Regions from separate parts of the Rudaea sp. genome, predicted to be linked through region 2. Evidence: riboswitches for the same ligand, from Rfam matches in the RefSeq annotation. Region 2 holds a riboswitch; the other holds the start of a gene.
What was found. Region 2 has a riboswitch for cobalamin ahead of AC16HO_RS06980 (TonB-dependent receptor domain-containing protein). Riboswitches for the same ligand answer to the same signal wherever they lie in the genome.
Positions count from the first base shown of each region.

Region 1: it holds a riboswitch for cobalamin, as region 2 does, so the genes downstream of both, AC16HO_RS16880 (ribonucleoside-diphosphate reductase subunit alpha) here and AC16HO_RS06980 (TonB-dependent receptor domain-containing protein) in region 2, are expected to answer to the same signal.

Region 1 is NZ_DBNHDN010000046.1:122,771-134,009, forward strand. Features, by position in the region: gene AC16HO_RS16870 (transporter) at 24-977, shown strand; gene AC16HO_RS16875 (ribonucleotide-diphosphate reductase subunit beta) at 991-2,001, opposite strand; gene AC16HO_RS16880 (ribonucleoside-diphosphate reductase subunit alpha) at 1,998-4,382, opposite strand; cobalamin riboswitch at 4,659-4,890, opposite strand; gene AC16HO_RS16885 (YdcF family protein) at 5,084-5,872, opposite strand; gene AC16HO_RS16890 (SUF system Fe-S cluster assembly regulator) at 6,037-6,483, shown strand; gene sufB (Fe-S cluster assembly protein SufB) at 6,500-7,939, shown strand; gene AC16HO_RS16900 (hypothetical protein) at 7,936-8,142, shown strand; gene AC16HO_RS16905 (hypothetical protein) at 8,123-8,590, shown strand; gene AC16HO_RS16910 (GNAT family N-acetyltransferase) at 8,590-9,084, shown strand; gene sufC (Fe-S cluster assembly ATPase SufC) at 9,112-9,873, shown strand; gene sufD (Fe-S cluster assembly protein SufD) at 9,875-10,996, shown strand; gene AC16HO_RS16925 (cysteine desulfurase) at 11,126-11,239, shown strand, end outside.
Region 2 is NZ_DBNHDN010000017.1:113,899-125,137, reverse strand. Features, by position in the region: gene AC16HO_RS07015 (electron transfer flavoprotein subunit alpha/FixB family protein) at 1-122, opposite strand, end outside; gene AC16HO_RS07010 (electron transfer flavoprotein subunit beta/FixA family protein) at 122-868, opposite strand; gene AC16HO_RS07005 (hypothetical protein) at 967-1,347, opposite strand; gene AC16HO_RS07000 (LytR/AlgR family response regulator transcription factor) at 1,367-2,125, opposite strand; gene AC16HO_RS06995 (histidine kinase) at 2,118-3,380, opposite strand; gene AC16HO_RS06990 (EF-hand domain-containing protein) at 3,551-4,027, opposite strand; gene pepQ (Xaa-Pro dipeptidase) at 4,148-5,470, opposite strand; gene AC16HO_RS06980 (TonB-dependent receptor domain-containing protein) at 5,731-7,572, opposite strand; cobalamin riboswitch at 7,703-7,901, opposite strand; gene AC16HO_RS06975 (CPXCG motif-containing cysteine-rich protein) at 8,080-8,280, opposite strand; gene hemW (radical SAM family heme chaperone HemW) at 8,277-9,449, opposite strand; gene rdgB (RdgB/HAM1 family non-canonical purine NTP pyrophosphatase) at 9,446-10,042, opposite strand; gene rph (ribonuclease PH) at 10,035-10,766, opposite strand; gene AC16HO_RS06955 (YicC/YloC family endoribonuclease) at 10,982-11,239, shown strand, end outside.

The DNA.
Region 1 (11,239 bases), on a different contig from region 2:
ACTTTGGCGAGGAGAGCTTGATCGTGGCGTTCGTATCGACAGTCGTTCGTGCCTCTGCATTCGTCGTGCTGCTGGCTTGCGCTGCGGCGGCCGCTGCAGAGCCGGCGACCTCGCGCCAGTCGCTCGACGAAGCCTGGTGGACCGGCCCGATGCTGGCGCCGTCGGCCGGCACGCTGCCGCAGGGGCATTGGCTGGTCGAACCCTATCTCTACGACGTGATCGCACCGCATGCCGACGGCTTCGGCTCGCTGAGCTACCTCAACTACGGCGTCACCGATCGCTTCACCGTCGGCATGATTCCGACTTTCGGCTACAACCGCATCGATGGCGACGCGAGTTCCTCGCACGTCGGCATCGGCGACATCAGCGTGCAGGCGCAGTGGAGCGTGACCCGCTTCGATGCGGACAGCGGCCTGCCGGCGATGGCGGTCAACGTGCAGCAGTCGTTTCCGACCGGCAAGTTCGATCATCTCGGCCGCCACGCCGGCGACGGCTTCGGCAGCGGCGCGCAGACGACGACGCTGGGCTGGTACATGCAGACGTATTACTGGATGCCCAACGGGCGCATCCTGCGCACACGCCTGAATTTCTCCTGGGCGTTTTCGCGCGATGCGAACGTCGAGGACGCCAGCGTCTACGGCACCGCGCAGGGCTTCCGCGGCAGAGCGAGCCCGGGCGACGTCGGCAGCGTCGATCTCGCCTTCGAATACAGCCTGACCCGGAACTGGGTACTGGCGATGGACTTCGTCTACCGCCATGCCGCGAGCACGCGCATCCGCGGCCGCTCCGCACCCGACGCGGCGGCGGACGACGTGCGCATCGACACCGGGCCGCACGTGTCGTTCGCGCTCGCGCCCGCAGTCGAATACAACTGGAACGCGAATATCGGCCTGTTGCTCGGCGTGCGCGTGATCCCGCGCACGAGCGCGGCGCCGGCGACGGCGACGCCGGCACTCGCGCTCAACATGGTGTTTTGACGCCGCGGGCGGCTCAGAAGGCATGGTCGAAGCTGACCTCGCCCTGCACGCCGACCTGGTAGGCGGACACGCGGCGCTCGAAGAAGTTGGTCAGCTCCTGCACGTCCTGCAGTTCCATGAACGGGAACGGGTTCTTCGCGCCGTAGATCGGTGCGAGGCCGAGCATCGACAGGCGCTGGTCGGCGACGTATTCGAGGTACTGGCGCATCTCGGTCGCCGACAAACCGATCACGCCGCCCGAGAGTACGTCCTCGGCGAACTGCGTTTCGCATTCGACCGCGTCGGCGAGCATCGTGCGCACATTGTCGGCCCACGCATCGTCAAACAAGTCCGGCTGCTCTGTGCGCACGGTGCGGATCACCTCGAAGGCGAAGGCCATATGCGCGGATTCGTCGCGGAACACCCAGTTGGTGCCGGCGGCGAGGCCGGGCAGCAGTCCGCGCGAGCGCAGGAAATAGACGTAGGCGAACGCGGCGAAGAAGAACAGACCTTCGATGCACGCGGCGAAGCAGGTCAGATTGAGCAGGAACTGACGCTTGTCGGCGTCGCTGTCGACGCGGTCGAGTCTCTGGATGGAGGCTATCCAGCGCTGGCAGAACTCGGCCTTGTGCCGGATCGAGGCAATGTTCTCGATCGCGGCGAACGCCTGTGCGCGCCGCTCGGCTTGCGGAATGTAGTTGTCGAGCAGGGTCAGGTAGAACTGCACGTGCAGCGCTTCCTCGTAGAGCTGGCGCGACAGGTACATGCGCGCCTCGGGCGCGTTGATGTGCTTGTAGAGGTTGAGCACGAGGTTGTTGGCGACGATCGAATCGCCGGTGGCGAAGAAGGCGACGAGGCGTTCGATCAGATGGCGCTCGGCCGGCGTCATGCGCTTGTCGAGATGATTCAAGTCGATCTGGAAATCGATCTCCTCGACCGTCCAGGTGTTCTTGATCGCGGCGCGGTACATCTCGTAGAACTGCGGATAGCGCATCGGCCGCAGGGTTAGGGCGAAGCCGGGATCGAGCAGGCGCTGCGTCGTCATTGGCAGGCCTCGCACAGTTCCGGGTTCTCGAGCGAGCAGACGACGGCCTCGCTGTCGGTATAGGTCTTCTTCGGCGCGGCGTCGCTCGCGGCCACCGTGGCCTTGGCGATCTTCGTCGCCGGGCGCGAGCGCAGGTAGTACGTCGTCTTCAGACCCCGCTTCCACGCGTACATGTACATGCTCGACAGCTGGCCGATGTTCGGGTTCTCGATGAACAGATTGAGCGACTGGCTCTGGTCGATGAACGCGCCACGCTCGGCTGCCATATCGATCAGCGCGCGCATCGGCAGCTCCCAGACCGTGCGATAGATGAGTTTGAGTTCCTCGGGCAGCGCGGCGAGCGACTGCACCGAACCTTCGGCGAGCTTGATCGCATCGCGGATTTCCACGGTCCACAGGCCGAGACGCTTCAATTCCTCGACGAGATAGCGGTTGACCTGGAGGAAATCGCCCGACAGCGTTTCGCGCTTGAACAGGTTCGAGAGCTGCGGCTCGATGCACTCGTAGCAGCCAGCGATCGAGGCGATCGTCGCGGTCGGCGCGATCGCGATCAGCAGCGAGTTGCGCAGGCCATGCGCCTTGATCTCTTCGCGCAGCGCATTCCAGCGCGCGCTGTCGCTCGGCGTCACGTTCCAGGCGTCGAACTGCAGCTCGCCGCGTGCGGCGCGGGTCTCGGCGAACGCGGCATGCACGCCGTGCGCACGCGCGAGTTCGAGCGAGGCATGCAGCGCGTGGTAGTAGATTTCCTCCGAAATGCGCGCCGACAATTCGCGCGCGCTGGCCGAGTCGAACGGCAAGCGCAGCTGGAAGAACACATCCTGCAAGCCCATCAGGCCGAGACCGACCGGCCGCCAGCGCAGATTCGAGGCGCGGGCGGTCGCGATCGGATAGAAGTTCAGATCGATCACCCGGTCGAGCTGGCGCACGGCGACCTGCACGGTGTGCGCGAGCTTGTCGAAGTTGAACGCGTCGTCGATGACGCAGCGCGCGAGGTTGATCGAGCCGAGATTGCATACCGCGGTTTCCGCACCGCCCGTGATTTCGATGATCTCGGTGCACAGGTTCGAGAGGTGCACCCGGTTTTCCGCAATCGCGGTCTGGTTGCAGGCGCGGTTGCAGGCGTCCTTGAACGTCATCCAGCCGTTGCCGGTCTGGGCGAGCGTGCGCATCATCTTGGCGTAGAGGTCGCGCGCCTTCAGCGTCTTCTTCGCGCGGCCCTGCGCCTCGGCCTGCACGTAGGCCTGCTCGAACGCCGCGCCCCACAGGTCGGGCAGGTCGGGCACGTCGGCCGGATCGAACAGCGACCATGTACCGTCCTCGTCGACGCGGCGCATGAACAGGTCCGGCACCCAGTTGGCGAGATTGAGATGATGCGTACGCCGCGCCTCGTCGCCGGTGTTGTCGCGCAGTTCGAGGAAAGCTTCGATGTCGGCATGCCACGGTTCGAGATACACGCAGGCCGCGCCCTTGCGCTTGCCGCCCTGGTTGACCGCGGCGACCGAGGAATCGAGCGTCTTCAGCCACGGCACGATGCCGTTGCTCAGGCCGTTCGTCGAGCGGATCAGCGAGCCTTCCGCGCGCACGCGGTGCCAGGCCACGCCGATGCCGCCGGAGAATTTCGACAGTTGCGCGATGTCCTTGTACTTCTCGTAGATCGCGTCGAGCGAATCGGCCGGCGAATCGAGCAGGAAGCAGCTCGACAACTGTTCGTGGCGCGTGCCGGCGTTGAACAGCGTCGGCGAGCTCGGCACGTAGTCGAGCGTGGCGAACAGGCGGTAAAGCTCGATCGCGTCGCTCGTGGTCTGCGTCAGCGCGCAGGCGATGCGCATCCAGAAATGCTGCGGTGTTTCGATCACCTGGCGCTGGTGCGGATGCTTGAGCAGGTAGCGGTCGTAGAGCGTACGCAGGCCGAAATACTCGAAGCGTGCGTTGTGGCCCGCATCGATCGCGTCGTTGAGCTTGCGTGCGTTGGTTTCGACGAAGGCGAGCACGCGTTCGTTGATCAGGCCGGTGTCGAAGCCGAGGCGGATCGACTGCGAGAACGAGTAGACGCCGAGCGCCTGCACTTCCTTGTCGATGTAGCCGGCGAGCAGGCGCGCGGCGAGCTGCGAGTATTCGGGTTCTTCGGCGATCAGCGAAGCCGCGGTGCGGATCGACAGCTCGTCGAGCGCGCGCGTCGAGGCGCCGTCGTAGAGGCCGGTGATCGTCTTCACCGCGACGCGCATCGGGTCGACGTCGCGCAGGCCGTCGCAGCAGCGCGTCACCGCGCGCACGATCTTGTTGAGGTCGACCGGCTCGCTCGCGCCGGAGCGCTTGGCCACGCGCATCGCCGCGGGTGCGTGGTGCGGCGGCGTCAGGGCAAAGCCTGATTGATTCGACATCGCGGCCGCGGTGATCGGAGCTGATGATGGTTGCGCCGCCGATAGCGCCAATGTTTCTGCGTGGGACATGCGTGCCTCTCCTTCTCGTGGTGCATGAGGAAAGCAAGGCAGGCGGCGCGGATGCGTTGAGGCAGGCTACGACCGCCGGCCATCGCTCCCGCGAGCGAATGCAGAACTTTTGAGGAGAGCGGCGGGGCAGGGATGCGCGACCAAAAATCGAACGCCACGCTGCCCGGCCGTCCTTCCCGCGAAGGTCTGCAAGCCAGACGCCGCGCTTGCGCGCGACGATCGCGGGCCGGTATTCGGACTCCCGGGCGCGAGGGGATGAAGCTTGCGCGTCATCCATCTCACCTACTGCGATGCCGCTTCCCGGACCCTGGGGTCCAGTGCTGTTGGCATCGTTCGTTCCCGGTCACCGCTGCGGGGCAGTCCCGGATTTCCACCGGGTTCCCGTTTAAGTCGTCACCAACAAGATGCTGGGTCGGACGCCGTTGACGGACACAAGATATGCCGTATCGTCGGGCGCGTCAATCGAAGTCTCCAGCCGCGGAGCCAGCCGCTCGGGGCTTCGATATGCCGGCCGGTGATCGGCGTGCTCTCCGGCGACGGCAGGGCAGCGGCGTCGCGATGTCGTCGCAAAGGCCGCTGGCGGTCGCGCGCCCGGCGCGCAAGGCGCAATCGGCCGTGGCGCGTTCGGGTATTCATGAGCTCGGTGGCCGCGGTGCTGCCGCCGCATCGACCGGCGCACGCAAGCTCGCAAGCGGCGCGGTGTTCCATCCGAGCAAGTTGTAGAGGTGATACTGAGCGATGCCGAGGTATTCGTGCAGCGCGCTGTCGCAGTACGCGATGTTCAGGCTGTTCGGCAGCAGCGAAAGTTCGCTTTCGATCGCCTCGGCGCGGATCGGGGTGGCGGCAATCCCGAAATGCGTGAAGTAGAGCAGGCTGCGCCTCATGTGCAGCGCCGCGGTGACGAGCACGATGTTGTCCGCGCCCTCGCGTTCGAGCAGCGCACGCGTGAACTTCGCGTTTTCCCAGGTGTTGCGGCTCGCCTCGTCGACCACGATGTCGGCGCGATCAATGCCCGCCTTGACCAGTTCGGCCGCATAGACGGCGGCTTCGGGCGCGCCGTGGTGTTGCGGATCGCCGCCGCTGAGGATGATCCGGCAACGGCCATGGCTCTTGCAGTCCCGGTAGAGTTCGAGCGCCCGCAGTATGCGCGCGTAGGCAAAAGGAGGCGATTCGATCGCGCCGTCGATCTTCGCCGTACCGACACCGAGCACGACGATCGCGTTGCTTGCGCCCCAGTCGACGTGCGGCAATTTGAGGAAGGGTGCCTGCAGGCCGCTCAGCATGGGCAACGTCAGCAGGCCGCATCCGGAACACACGAGCAGGAGGATGCCGCCGCAGGCAAGCACGCCGGCCGTCCGCCGCTGGCGGCGGTGCAGGGCGAACGCCAAAAACAGCAGCGCCACCACGACGGAAACGATCATCTGCGCCTCGCCGATTGCCGGATTCGGGCACGCGACTATAGCCGGTCGTTTGACCGGCGCGCGGTAAAACAGTACTATTTCAGTACGGTATCCTTGCGATTGCCCCTGATCGCGGGAATCGAAAAGCGACATCCTGGCGGCATTTCTCAACCAGAGCCTCGATCATGCTCCGTGTCAGCAAATTGACCGACTACGCCACCGTCGTCATGACCGTGCTCGCCGACGAGCCGGCCGAGGTGTTCAGCGCGCAGGCGCTGGCCGAGCGCGCGCATCTGGAACTGCCGACCGTGTCGAAGCTGCTCAAACAGCTTGCGCAGGCGGAACTGGTCGAGTCGTTCCGCGGTGTCAACGGCGGCTACCGTCTTGCGCGCGAGCCGCAACGGATCAGCCTCGCCGACATCCTCGTCGCGATGGAAGGGCCGTTCGGCATGACCGAGTGCAGTGCGCACCAAGGTATGTGCGGACACGAGCCGCATTGCGGTGTGCGCGGCAACTGGCGCGCGGTGAGCGAGGTGATCGAGACGACGCTGCGGCAGATGACGCTGGCCGACATGCGCCGGCCGCTTGCGCCCAGGCGCCGGATCATTCCATCGCAACTGGCAACCGCATAAATCCTCAGGCAGCCACATGGCCACCCAACCGCAAGAAATCGAAGCCGCGCTCAATCGACGCTACAGTGCCGGCTTCGTCACCGACATCGAAAGCGACAGCTTGCCGCCGGGCTTGAACGAGGAGGTCGTGCGCGCGATTTCCGCGCGAAAAAACGAACCGGAATGGCTGACCGAGTGGCGCCTCAAGGCGTACCGTCACTGGCTGACGATGACACCGCCGCACTGGGCCAAGCTCGAAATCGAGCCGATCGATTTCCAGGCAATCAGCTACTACTCGCAGCCGAAAAACCGGCCGAAATCGCTGGACGAAGTCGATCCCAAGCTGCTCGAGACCTACGACAAGCTCGGCGTGCCGCTGCACGAGCGCGCGCGCCTCGCCGGTGTCGCGGTCGATGCGGTGTTCGACTCGGTGTCGGTCGGCACGACGTTCCGCAAGGAATTGGCCGAAGCCGGCGTGATCTTCTGCGCGATCAGCGAAGCCGTGCGCGAGCATCCCGAACTCGTGCAGAAATATCTCGGCAGCGTGGTGCCGCCGGGCGACAACTATTTTGCTGCGTTGAACTCGGCGGTGTTCTCCGACGGCAGTTTCGTGTTCGTGCCGAAGGGCGTGCGCTGCCCGATGGAGCTGTCGACGTATTTTCGCATCAACGCGCGCGACACCGGCCAGTTCGAGCGCACGCTGCTGATTGCCGAAGAACGCGCGAGCGTGTCCTACCTCGAAGGCTGCACCGCGCCGATGCGCGATGAGAACCAGCTGCACGCGGCGGTCGTCGAACTGGTTGCGCTGGACGATGCGAACATCAAGTACTCGACCGTGCAGAACTGGTATCCGGGCGACGAGAACGGCGTTGGCGGCATCTACAATTTCGTCACCAAGCGCGGCGACTGCCGCGGCGCGCGCGCGAAGATTTCCTGGACCCAGGTCGAGACCGGCTCTGCGATCACCTGGAAATACCCGAGCTGCGTGCTGCGCGGCGACGACTCGGTCGGCGAATTCAACTCGGTCGCATTGACCCACCATCGCCAGCAGGCCGACACCGGCACGAAGATGATCCACATCGGCCGCAACACCAAGTCGAAGATCGTCTCGAAAGGCATCAGCGCCGGGCGTGGACAGAACACCTACCGTGGTCTCGTGAAAGTCGAGAAGGGCGCCGAGGGCGCGCGCAACTACACGCAGTGCGATTCGCTGTTGATCGGCAAGAAATGCGGCGCGCACACGTTCCCCTACATCGAGGTCAAGAACCCCGGCGCGATCGTCGAGCACGAAGCGACGACATCGAAGATTTCCGACGACCAGCTGTTCTACTGCCGCTCGCGCGGCATCGGCGAGGAAGACGCGGTATCGATGATCGTCGATGGTTTCTGCAAGCAGGTGTTCCGCGAACTGCCGATGGAGTTCGCGGTCGAGGCGAAGAAGTTGCTCGAAGTGTCGCTGGAAGGGGCGGTGGGATGAGCGCACGCATCGAACGCACGATTCGAGTCGCCGGAGACGTCGACGCAGAACGCAAGCCGATTGACTACTGGCGTACGCGCAGCGCCGCGGAACGGCTTGCCGAAACGTTGAGGCTGCATGGTGAAGGCAATGAATTGTTTCGCGGCGGCAATCCGTCTTTCGTGTACGAGATAAGGGTGCGCGATGTCGTCGATCGGCGGTGATTGGCAGGAATTCATTCGCGCATTGGCTGCGAATGGCGTCGAATACATGATCGTCGGCGGCGTTGCCGTAGGCGCGCATGGGCATGTTCGATTCACCAAGGACCTGGATGTCTGGTTTCGCGGCACGGAAGAGAATGCGCAGCGGTTGATCACCGCTTTGCGCAATTTCGGATTCGAATCGCTGAAGCTACCGTCGGCGGAATTTTGCAAGCCGCGTGCGATGCTCGTGATTGGAGCGGAGCCGAACCAGATCGAGTTGATCAATTTCGCCGACGGCGTGGATTTCGACGAGTGTTTTCCGCGACGCGTGGACATTCCGATCGGCGCTGCCGTTGCCTCGGTGATCTCCTTGGAGGATCTGCGCAAGAACAAACGCGCAGTCGGGCGATTGCAGGATCTGGCGGACCTGGAAAATCTGGAAGACGATTCACGAGGGAGTGCGCGTTGATGGACGTTGTGGCCAAGTCGTTGACGATCCGTCTGGCTCGCCGCGCCGATGTCGTGACGATCTTCGCGTTGATTTCCGAGTTGGCCGACTATGAAGAACTGCGCCACGAAGTGGATGCGACTGCCGCAGACATCGAGCGCGATCTGTTCGGATCGAATCCGCGCGTGTTCGCCGAAATCGCGGAATGGAACGGCGAGGTCGCCGGCTTCTCGCTGTGGTTCTACAACTATTCGACCTTCCGCGGCCGCCACGGCATCTACCTGGAAGACCTGTTCGTGTGCCCGGCGTTCCGCGGGCACGGCATCGGCAAGGCGCTGATCGTGAGTCTGGCGGGGCGCTGCGTGGCCGAGGGGCTCGCGCGCTTGCAATGGTCGGTGCTCGATTGGAACGCGCCGGCCATCGAGTTCTACGAATCGCTCGGCGCGAAGAAGACGCCGGAGTGGCTGGGCTGTCGCGTCGAGGGCGACGCGTTGAAAAAATTGGCGGATGGCTGACCTCTGCCGAGAATATCGGGAACGCAAATGCTGAAAATCGAAAATCTCCACGTCCGCGTCGCGGGCAAGGAAATCCTCAAGGGCCTTTCGCTCGAAGTGAAATCCGGCGAAGTGCACGCGATCATGGGGCCGAACGGCGCGGGCAAGTCCACGCTCGGCAACGTGCTTGCGGGGCGCGAAGGCTACGAAGTCACGCAGGGTTCGGTCGTCTACGAAGGCAGGAACCTGCTCGAACTCGAGCCCGAGGAGCGCGCGGCCGAAGGCGTTTTTCTCGCCTTCCAGTACCCGGTCGAGATTCCGGGCGTGAACAACACGTATTTTTTGCGCACGGCGTTGAACGCGCAGCGCAAGCATCGCGGCGAAGCCGAGCTCGATTCGATGCAGTTCTTGAAGCGTGTTCGCGAAAAGCTCGCCGTGCTGCATCTCAAGGATGAACTGCTGCATCGCGCGGTCAACGAAGGTTTCTCCGGCGGCGAGAAGAAGCGCAACGAGATCTTCCAGATGGCGCTGCTCGAACCCAGGCTCGCGATCCTCGACGAAACCGATTCGGGTCTCGACATCGACGCGCTGAAGATGGTGGCAGACGGCGTCAACGCGATGCGCTCACCTGGGCGTGCGTTCCTCGTCGTCACGCACTACCAGCGTCTGCTCGACTACATCGTGCCCGACGTCGTGCACGTGCTTGCCGAGGGGCGCATCGTCGAATCGGGCGATGCCAGCCTTGCGCACAAGCTCGAAGAGCATGGCTACGCATGGATTGCCGAGCGCAAGCTCGCCGGAGCTGCCTGAGGTGAGCGCGCTGCTTGAAGAATTCAGCCGCGGCGACGCGCGCGCGCGCGAAGAGGCGTGGCGCTACAGCAAAATGGTGCTGCGCTCGCTGGCGCAGCAGGAGTTCGTCGCCGCGGATGCGCACGCCGAGCTGCCCGACACGCTGCGCGCGCAATTCGACTGGGCGCAGACGCGCGGCCGCCGCGTCGTCGTCGTCAACGGCGTGGTGTCCGAGCACTATTCGGACTTTGCCGACGTCGGCGCGATGGTCACGGTCGGCGAAACCGGCGGTAGCTACGCGGTGCGCATCGATGGAAAGATCGACGAGCCGGTGCAGGTCGTTTACGTCAGCCTTCCATCCGCACAGCCAAGTCGCTGGCAGACGAGCACGTCGATGATCGTCGTCAACGGCTCCGCGCGCATGATCGAGCAGCATCTCGGCATCGACGGTGCCGGCGTGCTCGGTTCGGTGCACCGGCGCATCGATGTGGGTGAAGGGGCCCGGCTGGAACTGGTGAGCCTGTGCGACTTGCCCGAGTCGGTCGCCTTGTATCGACTGCTCGACGTGCATCTCGCTGCGAAGGCGACATTCGCCGCGACACATGTGCTTCTCGGCGGCCGTCTGCAGCGTTTGGACATCCAAGTCGATCTCGCCGGAGAACAGGCGCGTCTGGAATCACGCGGCGTCTTCGCCCTGCGCGGTCGTGCGCACGCCGACACGCAGCTCGACATCCGCCATACCGCGCGCGACACGGCTTGCGACGTCGTCTGGCGCGGGGTTGCCGATCAGCGCGCTCGCGGAATTTTCCACGGTGCGATCACCGTCGCCAAAGGCGCTGACGGCAGCGATGCGAAGCTGTCGAACAAGAACCTGCTGCTGTCGCCGAATGCCGAGATCGATACGCAGCCGGTACTCGAAATCTACGCGGACGAGGTCAAGGCGGCACACGGCGCGACGGTCGGCCAGATCGACGAGCGCGCGCTGTTCTACCTGCGGTCGCGTGGCATTCCGTTGGCCGAGGCGCGGCGCATGCTGGTGACGGCGTTCTGCGCCGAGGTGCTCGCTGGCGTTGCGGGCGCGGGAATGCGCGAAATTCTTGCGCAGCGGTTGCAGGCCGTGTTGCCGAGTGCAGCCGAAGGTTGAACAACCTCATATCGGCAGGGACTGCCGGAATCCAGGCTCCAAGGACGGGTTTGACACAGCAACTTTCCAGATTGGCATTTATGCCGTCTGGATCCCGGCAGTCTCTGCCGGGATGACGAGTATATGGCGATGAACTCCGATTCCAACCTCGGCCGCAAGGACTTCCCGATCCTTGCTCGCCAAGTCCACGGCAAGCCGCTGGTCTATTTCGACAACGCAAATACGGCACAGAAACCTGCCGAG
Region 2 (11,239 bases):
TCGGCGAGTACGAGCACGTCGATCGCCGCAGCCTTGATCGCCTGCGCGCAGCTCACGCAGCGCGCAGTGCTCGGATTGAGTTTGCCGTTCAGGTGTTCGGCGATGATCAGGATTTTGGACATCACAGCAACCCCTTCGTCTTCAGCGCCGCGACGAGCTCGGCGGCATCCTTCACCATCACGCCCTTGCTGCGCTTGGCCGGCGGCGCGTAGTTCGTGGTCTTCAGCGTGTCGCCCGAGGCGACGCCGAGGTCGGCGAGCTGCAAGGTCTCCAGCGGCTTGGACTTGGCCTTCATGATGTCCGGCAGCTTGATGAAGCGCGGCTCGTTGAGGCGCAGGTCGGTGGTGATCACGGCCGGCAGGTCGACTTCGATCGTCTCCAGCCCCGCGTCGACTTCGCGCGTTACTTTCGCGGTGTTGCCGGACACTTCCACCTTGGATGCGAATGTCGCCTGCGGCCGGTTCCACAGCGCGGCCAGCATCTGCCCGGTCTGGTTGCAGTCGTCGTCGATCGCCTGCTTGCCGAGCAGCACGATCTGCGGCTGTTCCTTCTCGACCAGCTTGAGCAGCGCCCGCGCCGCGGTCAGCGGCTGGATCGCCTCGCTCGTGACGACGTGGACCGCGCGGTTCGCGCCCATGGCCAGACCGTTGCGCAGGTGCGCCTGGGCGTCGGCCGGTGCGATCGTGGCCACGACGACTTCGCTCGCAATACCCTTCTCGCGCAGACGCAATGCTTCTTCGAGGGCGATGTCGTCGAACGGATTGGCCGACAGTTTGACGCCTTCGGTAACCACGCCGGAACCGTCCGGCTTGACCTGGATGCGCACGTTGTAATCGACGACGCGCTTGTAGCCGACAAGAATTTTCATCGAGTGTTGACTTCCCTGGTGGATCGCGTACGCCGCCGTGGCGCGAGGGGAAGGCGATTTTACCCTATTGGCCGGAGCAAAATCTGCAAGCGCGCCGTTCAGCCCGGCGGAGCTGCGCAGTACGGTGCCACGGGCGCGCTGCGCGCGACGCAGTGCCGGTAGTCGGCGGGCAGGCCGGTCAGCGATTTCGATTCGCCGCGGGCCAGCGCGAAATCCGCGATGCGGTGCGTGGTGCAGGTGCTTGCCCTTGCGTCCTTGCCGTCGGCGCGGCAGTCGCTGGTGAACACGGTGTAGTAGCAATGCCCGCTCGCGCTTTCGTTGCAGGCGAAGCGGGTGATGCCTGGCGGCGATTCGCGGATCGCGGAGTCGAGCACGTCGGCACCGTCGATAGTGGTCGTCGTCGTGATCGAAACGTTCGGAGAAAAGGTACAGCCGGTCAGCAGCAGCGGCAACACGGCGAGGCAGGATAGCGGGCGCATGGTCGGATCTCCGTGGAGGTCACATCGAGCGGAACAGGGTCATGAACGGCTGGCTGACGGTCAGCGTTTCCGGCCGTGTCTTCAGCTTGACCGTGCCGCGACCGCTGTCGTCGCGCGCGATCGAGGCGATCGCTTTCAGATTCACGATCGTCGAACGGTGGATCTGCTTGAATGCCGTCGGATCGAGCAAGCCGAGCAATTCGCGAATCGGTGTGCGCAGCAGCGCTTCGCCGTCGCGCGTCATCACGACCGTGTACTTGTTGTCGGCCTGGAAATAGGCGACGTCGTCGACGAGGATGAGTTTCGTTTCCTTGCCCGCGCTCGCCGTGATCCAGGCCAGCGGCGGCTTGTCGGCGACCTGCGGCATGATGCCGAGCTGGCGGATCACCGCGGCGAGCGTCTCCTTGTCGCGCGTGCCGCGCGCCTGCAGTCGCGCGACGGTTGCGGCTAGACGTTCGCGCGCGATCGGTTTGAGCAGATAGTCGACCGCGCCCTTGTCGAAGGCGGCTATCGCGTACTGGTTGTACGCGGTGACGAACACGATCTGCGTTGCCGGGCTCGCCTCGGCGGCCGCCGCGGCGACCTCGATCCCGGTCAGGCCCGGCATGCGGATATCGAGGAAGGCGACGTCCGGCTGATGCTGCGCGATTGCCTCGAGCGCCGCGCCGCCGTCCTCGCACTCGGCGACGATGTCGCATTGCGGCCATACCTCGCGCAGCAGGCCGACGAGCGACTCGCGCAGCAGTTCTTCGTCTTCGGCAACGATGCACTTAGGCATGATTCGCTCCCGTCGCGGCGGCGTCCGTCGAGGCCGGCACCGTGATTGTCGCGGCGACGCCGTTAGGGAAATTCGCCGCGATGACGAACGACGCTGCCGCACCGTAGGCGAGCTTCAAGCGTTCCTGCACGTTCTTCAGGCCGATGCCTGTGCCGCTCGATTGCGCGTTGAAGCCCTGGCCGTCGTCGGCGACGGTGACGACGAGCTTGCCCGCGCTTTCGCGCGCGAGAATCCAGACCGTGCCGCCGCCGAACTTCGGTTCGAGCCCGTGCTTGATCGCGTTCTCGACGAGGGTCTGCAGCATCATCGTCGGGAACGGCGTCGGCTCGAGGTTTCCCGGCACTTCGATCTGCAGCTTGAGCCGATCGCCCATGCGGATGCGCAGGATTTCCAGATAGGCGCGCGAGCGTTCGAGCTCCTCGCCAAGCGTGGACAGCGAGTTCTCGGCGCGTGGCACCGAAGAGCGCAAGTAGGCGATGAGGTTGCCGAGCATCTCGTCGGCGCGCGCGGGATCGGTGCGTGTGAGGATCTGCGCGCTCGCCAGCGTGTTGTAGAGGAAATGCGGCTCGATCTGCGCGTGCAGCAGGTTGAGCCTGGCTACGGCGAGTTCCTTCTCCGTGCTGGTCTGCTGCACGCTTGCCTGTTCGCCGCGCCGGCGCTCGGCGATGCGGCGCGTGATCGCGCGCGTCAGCGCCTCCACGTTTTCGAGATTGGAACCATCGTCGAATTGCAGCCAGTCGCTGAAGATGCCGCCCGCGGCCTCGCAGATCAGCAGCGCGCTGCTGGTGCCGTTCGCCGGCGTCAGTGTGGCGAGAATCTGGTGGCGACGCACGACGAGGAAGCCGAAGTCGATGCCGGCGAAGACGTAGGCCCTGGGCGCGACCGGCTTTTCGACGCGCGCGCGCAGGTTGAGGCTGTCGCGCGCACTTTCGTCGACGTGAACGTCCGCCAGTTCGCGGACCGACGCATCGACGATCGCGAACGCTTCGGCGGCATCGAACGGAATCTCGATCTGGCGGCGCTGGCGCGGACTCAGCGCATCCGTATCGATGCGGCCCTTGATCAACTGCACGCGGCGCAGGTGCGCGATCGCATGGATGATCTTGGCCGCGAAGAAGCCGATGACCGCGACCGCGAACAGCCAGTCGAGAGGGCGGATGTGCGGAAAGCCGACGATGTGCCAGAGCGCCGTCACGGCCAGCGCCACGATGAACCAGACCAGCGCTGTGCGTGCGATGAAGAGAAGACCTGCCATGACCGCGAAGTTCCGTCAAAACCGATTGGCGCGCAGCATAGCCGTGCACATCGCGGATGTATCGCGGTCTGCGACGAAACCGCTATGGCGGCGATGAAACCGCCATTCGGCTGCGCGAAAAAAGGGCCGCTTGCGCGGCCCGGGGCAAATGATGCGGCGGTAACGGCGCGCTACTGTTGTTGTGCGGCGTTCTTGCCGGCGTGGCTATGGCCATGCTGGCCCGCCGGCATCTCGTCGGCGCTGATGAAGCCGTCGCCGTTCCTGTCGAGTTTGGCGAAGCGCGCCTGCGCGGCGGCCAGGTACTGGTCGCGGCTGATCGTGCCGTCGCTGCCGATCCTCTTCACTTCGTGGTCGGCGAATTTCAGGTCGCGCTGCCTGGCGGACTTCGAATTGGCGATCTGCTCCGCGCTGATCCTGCCGCTGCCCTGGGTGTCGATCGCGGCGAAGCGCGCGGCGGCGGCGGCCTGGAACTCGGCCGAGGAGATCTTGCCGTCGCCGTCCGAGTCCATCTTCTTCAGCATGTGGCCGAACAGCGATGGCTGCGCAGTCGCGGCGGGCGCCTCGTTCGACTGCGCGAACGCGGCAGGCGGTGCCGCGACGAAGGCGGCGAGCACCGCGACGAGGGGAAGTTTGCGTATGACTGACATGGGTTGCTCCGTACTGGGATAAGGTGGCTTGGCCACAGCGGATACAACGCCGTACGCCACGCGACGTTTACCGGGGCGCGGTAAACGAACGTAAGCGAGCGCGGAATTCTTTGTGCAGTATCAGGCCGCCGCAAACGCCTCGCGCGTGAGGTTTTCCGGGGCTGAATCGGTACAGGCGACGTCGTCCTCGATGCGGATGCCGCCGTACTGGCGGAAGTGCTCGACCTTGTCCCAGGCGATGTCCCTGGCCTCGGGTTTGGCCTTGAGTTCGGCCAGCAGCAGGTCGATGAAGTAGAGGCCGGGTTCGATCGTCACGACCATGCGCGGTTCCAGCGTACGCGTCATGCGCAGGTAGGGGTGGCCGGGCGGCTTCGCAATCGTGCCGCCGCTCTCGTCCTTCTGGAATCCGCCGACGTCGTGCACCTGCAGGCCGATCGGATGACCGAGGCCGTGCGGGAAGAACACGCTCGACACGCCCGATGCCACCGCAGCTTCGGCACTCATGCGGATGAAGCCCTGGTCGCGCAGGATGCCGGCGAGGACGTGGTGCGCGCGCACGTGCAGGTCTGCGTAGTTCGTGCCATTTTGCACTTTTTCCACAAATCCCTTTTGCGCTGAATCGACCGCATCGACCAAGGCCTGGAATTCACTCGCCTGCTTCGAGGCGTAGCTGCGGGTGATGTCGGCGGCATAGCCATGGAAGCTCGCGCCCGCGTCGATCACCAGCGAATTCGAATGCGTCGGCGGCGCACGGTTGAGGTCCGTGTAGTGCAGCACCGCGCCATGCTGGTTCAGCGCGATGATGTTGGAGTACGGCAATTCGTTTTCGGTCTCGTGCACGGCATTGAGATAGGCCGTGTTGATGTCGTATTCGCTTGCGCCGTTGCGGAACGCCGCTTCGGCGGCGCGGTGTGCGCGCACGCCGAGTTTCGAGGCGACGCGCAGCATGCCGAGTTCGTAGTCGGTCTTGTAGGCGCGGTGCCAGTGCAGGTAGTTGAGCGCAACTTGAGGGTTGTTCGGCACGTAGCCGGCGAGTGCCGCGTTGTCCTCGCCAATGATCGCACAGCGCGCGGTATCCTTCGGCAGGTGCGCCTTGGCTTCGTCCGCGTCGCGGATGATCGCGATGTCGAAATGCTCGACCCAGTAGCCGGCCGGTGCGTCGGGTACGACGTGCCAATAGTCGTGCGGCTGCAAGTAGACGAGTTTGGGCCGCTGCCCCGGTGTGTACACGATCCACGAACCCGGCGCGCGGGTCACCGGCAGCCAGTGTTTGAAATGCGGATTGACCGCGAACGGATACGGACGGTCATCGAGAAACTGCATGCGTGGCCGGCCGGCGGCGATGACGAGGTGGTCGTGGCCGCTGCGCGCGAGCGCGGCATCGCTGCGCTGCTTCAGCGTCGCAAGATGAGCGGGGTAGAGTTTGGCGAGAAGATCGGTCATGGCGCGCATCCACGGATTCGTATGCGCGTATTGTGCCGCATCTTGCTTCCCTTCTCCCATCGGGGGAGGCCGCGAAAGCCACAGCGCCGGATGAGGGGAGAGCGCGACAACTCTCCCTTCCTCGCATTCGTGTGAGGCTCTTCCCTCATCCGTCCTTCGGGCACGTACATTCGGGCCATCCATGGCCCTCATCCTGCGGGCGGCTCCGCCGTGCACTTCGGCAATCCTGCCGAAGTGTCTCCCGTCGGGAAAAGGCAAGATTACTTTCCCGGCGACCAGCTCACGGTGAGATATCCCGAGCGCCCCGGCGTGTTGTAGCCGTAGGCGAGTTGGTAGCTCCGGTCGCCGAGGTTTTCCAGACGCGCGCCGAGGCGCCATTGCGGATTGATCACGTAGCTCGCACGCAAGTTGACAATCGCATACGCGCCGAGCTTGCCGCCGAAGTCGTTCGCGCGGCCGGCATAGACGACCTCCGCGCCGGCGCTGACTGCATCGTTCAACTGCGCGTCGAACACGCTCGAAAATTTCCGCCTGGGCCGGCGCAGCAATTGCGTGTCGGTGTCCTCGTTGCGCGGATCCTGCAGGGTCAGCGTGTTCGTCCACGAATAGGCGCCGGCATGCAGGCTGTGGGTCAGCTCCAGGCCATCGATCGCGGCGTGATTGATGTTGATTGCCTGGAACATCGCGCCGCCCGAGAAGTCGATCAGGTCGCGCACGCGTGTGGTGAAGGCGCGCGCGTCGAGGCGATTGGCGCTGTCGATCTTCCACTCGAGGCCGACCTCGCCCGTGCGCGAACGCTCCGGGTCGAGCAATGGGTTGCCGGCGTAATAACCGCCGTAGCCCGGCGAGTAGAGCTGGCTCAGCGTCGGCGCGCTGAATGCGGTGCCGTAGCTGGCCACGAAGCGCAGACCGTCGGTGAGTTGATAGCCGCCGGCGATCGAGCCGGAAAATTCGCCGCCGAAATCGCTGTTGTGGTCGTAGCGACCCGAGACTTCGCCGTCGAGCGCGTCGGCCTGCGCGCGCCAGCCGGCGAAGACGCCGGTGTTGTCGCGCGTCTTGTCGTACTGCGTGCCCGCGTAGGCGTCGAGGCTGCGGCCGCGGTCGTGCACGTAGTCGATGCCGGCGATGAGGTGCTGGTTCGCGGCGATGGCGACATCGTTGGTCCACGACAGTTGCTCGCGCGTGGAGCGATACGCGGAGCCGAACGCGGGTGTGTCGATGTTGGTGCGCGTCGTGCCGATGGACAGCCGATGCTGCCAGTCGGACCTGATCGCGCCTTCGAGGTTCATGCCGATGGCCTGATCGAGCGTGTGCGAAATGCCGGGTCCAAAATCACCGTTGTCGAAACTCTGCGTGCCGACGCTGCGCAACGCGCTGGCCGACAAGGTTTGCGTGCCGAGCCTGGTCCAGGCCTGCGCGACCTGATTGTGGTTCTGCATCGGGTTGTCGTCGGGGTTGTAGACATACGGGCCGGAGAGGGCGTTGGAGGCGGAAAATCCATCGACATGGCGACCGCCGGCCTGCGCCGAAACGCCCCACGTATCCGTCTGCATGCCATAGCCGACGCTGCCGTCGGCGCTGCCGTAGCTGCCGGCGCTCGCGGCGAGATGCGCGCCGTCGAGCCTGCGCGTGAAGATCTGGATCACGCCGCCGACCGCATCCGAACCCCAGTAGCTCGCGCGCGGGCCGCGCACGATCTCGATGCGCTCGACCGCATCCAGCGGCAGATTCTCGAACGCGAACGCGCCGGTGTTGGCCGAGGCCACGCGCACACCATCGACCAGCACGAGCACGTGATTGGAATTGGTGCCGCGCAGGAACACGCTGGTCTGCGTGCCCGCCCCGCCGAGACGCGCGACGTCGACGCCGGCCTGCAGGCGCAGCACTTCGATGAGGTCGGGCGCATTGGTTTTTTCGATGTCGGCGCGGGTGATGATCGAAACGCTGGCGAGGCTCGCGTCGACCGTCTGCGCGACGCGCGAGGCGGTGACTTCGATCGTGGGCTGCAACTGCGCTTCCTGTGCCTGCGCGACGGAAGCAAAAAGGACGGAACCGCATAGCGCGGCGCCGACGGCAAGAAACAGAATGGATTTTTGCGGCATTTTATACTCCGGAAGCACACCCGCTGAAAGACGCGGCATGGGAGGATTCCGGAGAGGAGTAGCGGCGTGCGGACGACGCGCGATACGCCCGTCCGTTGCCCGCCGCAACACCGCAAGCTGCGGGATCGCAGTGCGATCCCCGACGCAGGCCGGTCTCCGGGCTTGCAAGCGGCGTCTCGACGCCAGGTCCGATCGCCTTCCCGTGCATGCACAGTGGCGTGTGATCGAACTCGAACTTGCTTACCGTTGCGGGGGCAGCGCTGGATTTGCACCAGCTTCCCGTTTCACCCGGATTTGCTCGTCCGGGCACCTGCGAGGCGCGCAGTGTAGGGGCGGGGCTGGGTTGAGGCAAGCGCTTGCTTCCCTTCTCCCGCCGGCAGAAGGCGCCCGAAGGGCGGATGAGGGGAGGGCGTTGCGTTCCTTCATGATGTCGCAGAAGAACCGGCGTCTTTCCCTCACGCGGCGCCGTAGCGCCACCTTCTCCCGGCGGCAGCAGGGAAGGAAAATCTACTCCCGATCGGTGCGTGTTTCGACGCCAAGCAGCTCGCCTTCTTCGCTCACGCGCAGCGCGATCTCGATCGGCCTGCAGCACACCGCGCAATCCTCGACGTAGCTTTGCGAGCCGGCGGACAGGTCGACCTGCGTCTCGAAACTCTCGCCGCAATACGGACAATCGATGCGCACGAATTCGAGCGCCATGTCGCTCATGCTTGGCGGCCTTTGTCCGGCAGGAACAGCGTGATCAGGTCGTTGAGGAAACGCTGGCCCGATTCGGTCGGTCGCAGCATCGCGTTTTCGATGGCGAGCCAGCCGCGCCGGGTCGCTTCGTTCAGTTGTGGCTGGATGGCGTCAAGGCCCAGCCCGGTGGTTGCGTGGAAATCCGCGAGCGGAATACCGCCGCTCAGGCGCAGGCCGTTGAGCATGAACTCGAACGCCAACTGATCGTGCGCCACCGCGTCGTCGCCGCCGATCACGCGCTCCGACTTCGCATGTTCGAGATAGCCGCGCGGTGCACGCACCTTCCAGCGCCGCCGCGCCTGCAGCGCGCCGACTTCATCGATGCTCGAATACTTGCCGTGCGCGCCCGCGCCGATGCCGAGATAGTCGCCGAAATGCCAATAGTTGAGATTGTGCGCGCTTTCGCGTCCCGGCTTTGCGTAGGCCGAGACTTCGTAGTGGCCGAAACCCGCGGCGGCGATGCGCGTCTGACAGGCTTCCTGCATATCCCAGGCGCAGTCCTCGTCGGGCAGCGGCGGCGGATTCGCGGCGAAAGCGGTGTTCGGCTCCAGCGTGAGCTGATAGTGCGACAGGTGCGGCGTGCCGAATGCAATCGCGCGCTCGATATCGGCCAGCGCGCCGTCCAGCGTCTGCTGCGGCAGCGCGTACATCAAATCGAGATTGAGATTGTCGAGGCCGTCGTCCTGCGCGCGCTTGATCGCGCGTTCGGCTTGCCGCGCGTCGTGGATACGGCCGATGCGCTGCAACGCCGCGTCGTCGAAACTCTGTACGCCGAAACTGAGGCGATTGACGCCGGCGCGGCGATACGCGGCGAAATCACCGTGCTCGACCGTGCCGGGGTTGGTCTCCATCGTGATCTCGATACCTGGCGCAAACGCGAGCCGCGCATTCACGCCGTCGAGAATGCGGCCGATATTGTCCGGCGAAAACAAGCTCGGCGTGCCACCGCCGAAGAAGATGCTGCGCAGCGGCCGGCCCTGCGCCAGCGGCAGATCGCGATCGAGATCGGCGAGCAGCGCCTCGACGTATTCGCGCTGCGGCAGTGAATCGGGTGCATTGTGCGAGTTGAAATCGCAGTACGGGCACTTCTTCACGCACCACGGGATGTGGATGTACAGCGACAGTGGTGGCAGCGTCATCGCGTTTCTGCGTGGAGCAACTCGCGCAGGCGCGCCAGCGCGAGTCCGCGGTGGCTGACGCGATTCTTGGTCGCCGCGTCAAGTTCGCCCGCGGGGCCGTGCTCTGCGCTGGAGAACACCGGGTCGTAGCCGAAGCCCTTGTCGCCTTGCGGCGCGCGCAGGATGTGGCCGCGCCAGAGGCCTTCGGCGATCAGCGGCGCGGGATCGTCCGCGTTACGAAGCAGCACCAGGGTGCAGTGGAAATGCGCGCCGCGTTGTTCGTCCGGTACATCGCGCAGCACATCGAGCAGCTTGGCGTTGTTCGCGGCGTTGTCGCCGTGCCTGCCTGCGTAGCGCGCCGAGTACAGGCCCGGCGCGCCGTCGAGTGTGTCGACGCAGATGCCGGAATCATCGGCGAGCGCGGGCAGGCCGGATGCGCGCGCGGCATGCCGCGCCTTGAGCAGCGCGTTTTCGACGAAGGTCGCGCCGGTTTCCTCGGCGTCGCCAATGCCGAATTCGCTCTGCGCGACGAGTTCGATGCCGCTGCCGGCGAGCACCTCGCGAATCTCGGCGAGCTTGCCGGGGTTGCTGCTGGCGAGGACGATCCTACGCACGCGCAAGAGCCTCGCGCTGGTGCGCCAGCAATTCGCCGATGCCCTTTTGCGCAAGACCGAGCAGCGCGTCGAGCTCGTCGCGGCGGAACGCGTGGCCTTCGGCCGTGCCTTGCAGTTCGATGAAGCCGCCGCCGTCGTTCATGACGACGTTCATGTCGGTGTCGCAGTCGGAATCCTCGGGGTAGTCGAGGTCGAGCACGGGCACGCCGCGGTAGACGCCGACCGAAATCGCCGCGACTGCGCCGAGGATCGGTTTCTTCTTCAGCATCCCGCGCTTGGTCAGCGCATCCACCGCATCGACGAGCGCGACGTAGGCGCCGGTGATCGCCGCGGTGCGTGTGCCGCCGTCGGCCTGCAACACATCGCAGTCGAGCGTGATCGTGCGCTCGCCGAGCGCGGCGCGATCGACGCAGGCGCGCAGGCTGCGGCCGATCAGGCGCTGGATCTCCATCGTGCGACCGCCCTGGCCGCCGCGCGCGGCTTCGCGTTGGGTGCGCTCCTTGGTCGCGCGCGGCAGCATGCCGTATTCGGCGGTGACCCAGCCCTCGCCCTTGCCGCGCAGGAACGGCGGCACTTTTTCCTCGACGCTGGCGGTGCACAGCACGCGCGTGTCGCCGAATGCGATCAGCACCGAGCCTTCGGCGTGGCGGGTGTAGCGGCGCTCGATCGTGACCGCGCGCAATTGGTTGGCGGCGCGGCCGCTGGGGCGGGAAAGTGGGGACATGCGTGGGCTCCGTTTGCAGACGGGAAGTTTAGCAGGCGGGATTCGCAGCAAGGAAAAAGAGCAGGGCCGCCATTGCGGCTTCACTCGCGCTGCGCGCTCGCCCTTCGGGCCAGCTCCGCTGTTCACGCTTCGCCTGTCGCCGGAATGGCGAGCTTTCGAATTCCGAAACCGCGTCCCGCTATACTTCGCCTCCGAATTCCACGGCGACACCGCCCATGATCCGCAGCATGACCGCCTTCGCCAGCGCCGACGCCGACACGCCCTGGGGCGCGTTGGGCTTCGAGTTGCGCTCGGTGAACCACCGCTACCTCGAACTCGGCCTGCGCCTGCCCGACGAATTGCGCGCGATCGAGCCGGCGCTGCGCGAACGCGTGGCGGCCCGGCTCACGCGCGGCAAGGTCGACCTGAGTCTGCGTTTCCGCGCCAGCGATGCGGCATCGAGCGAGATCCGCCTCGACGACGCCGTGCTCGAC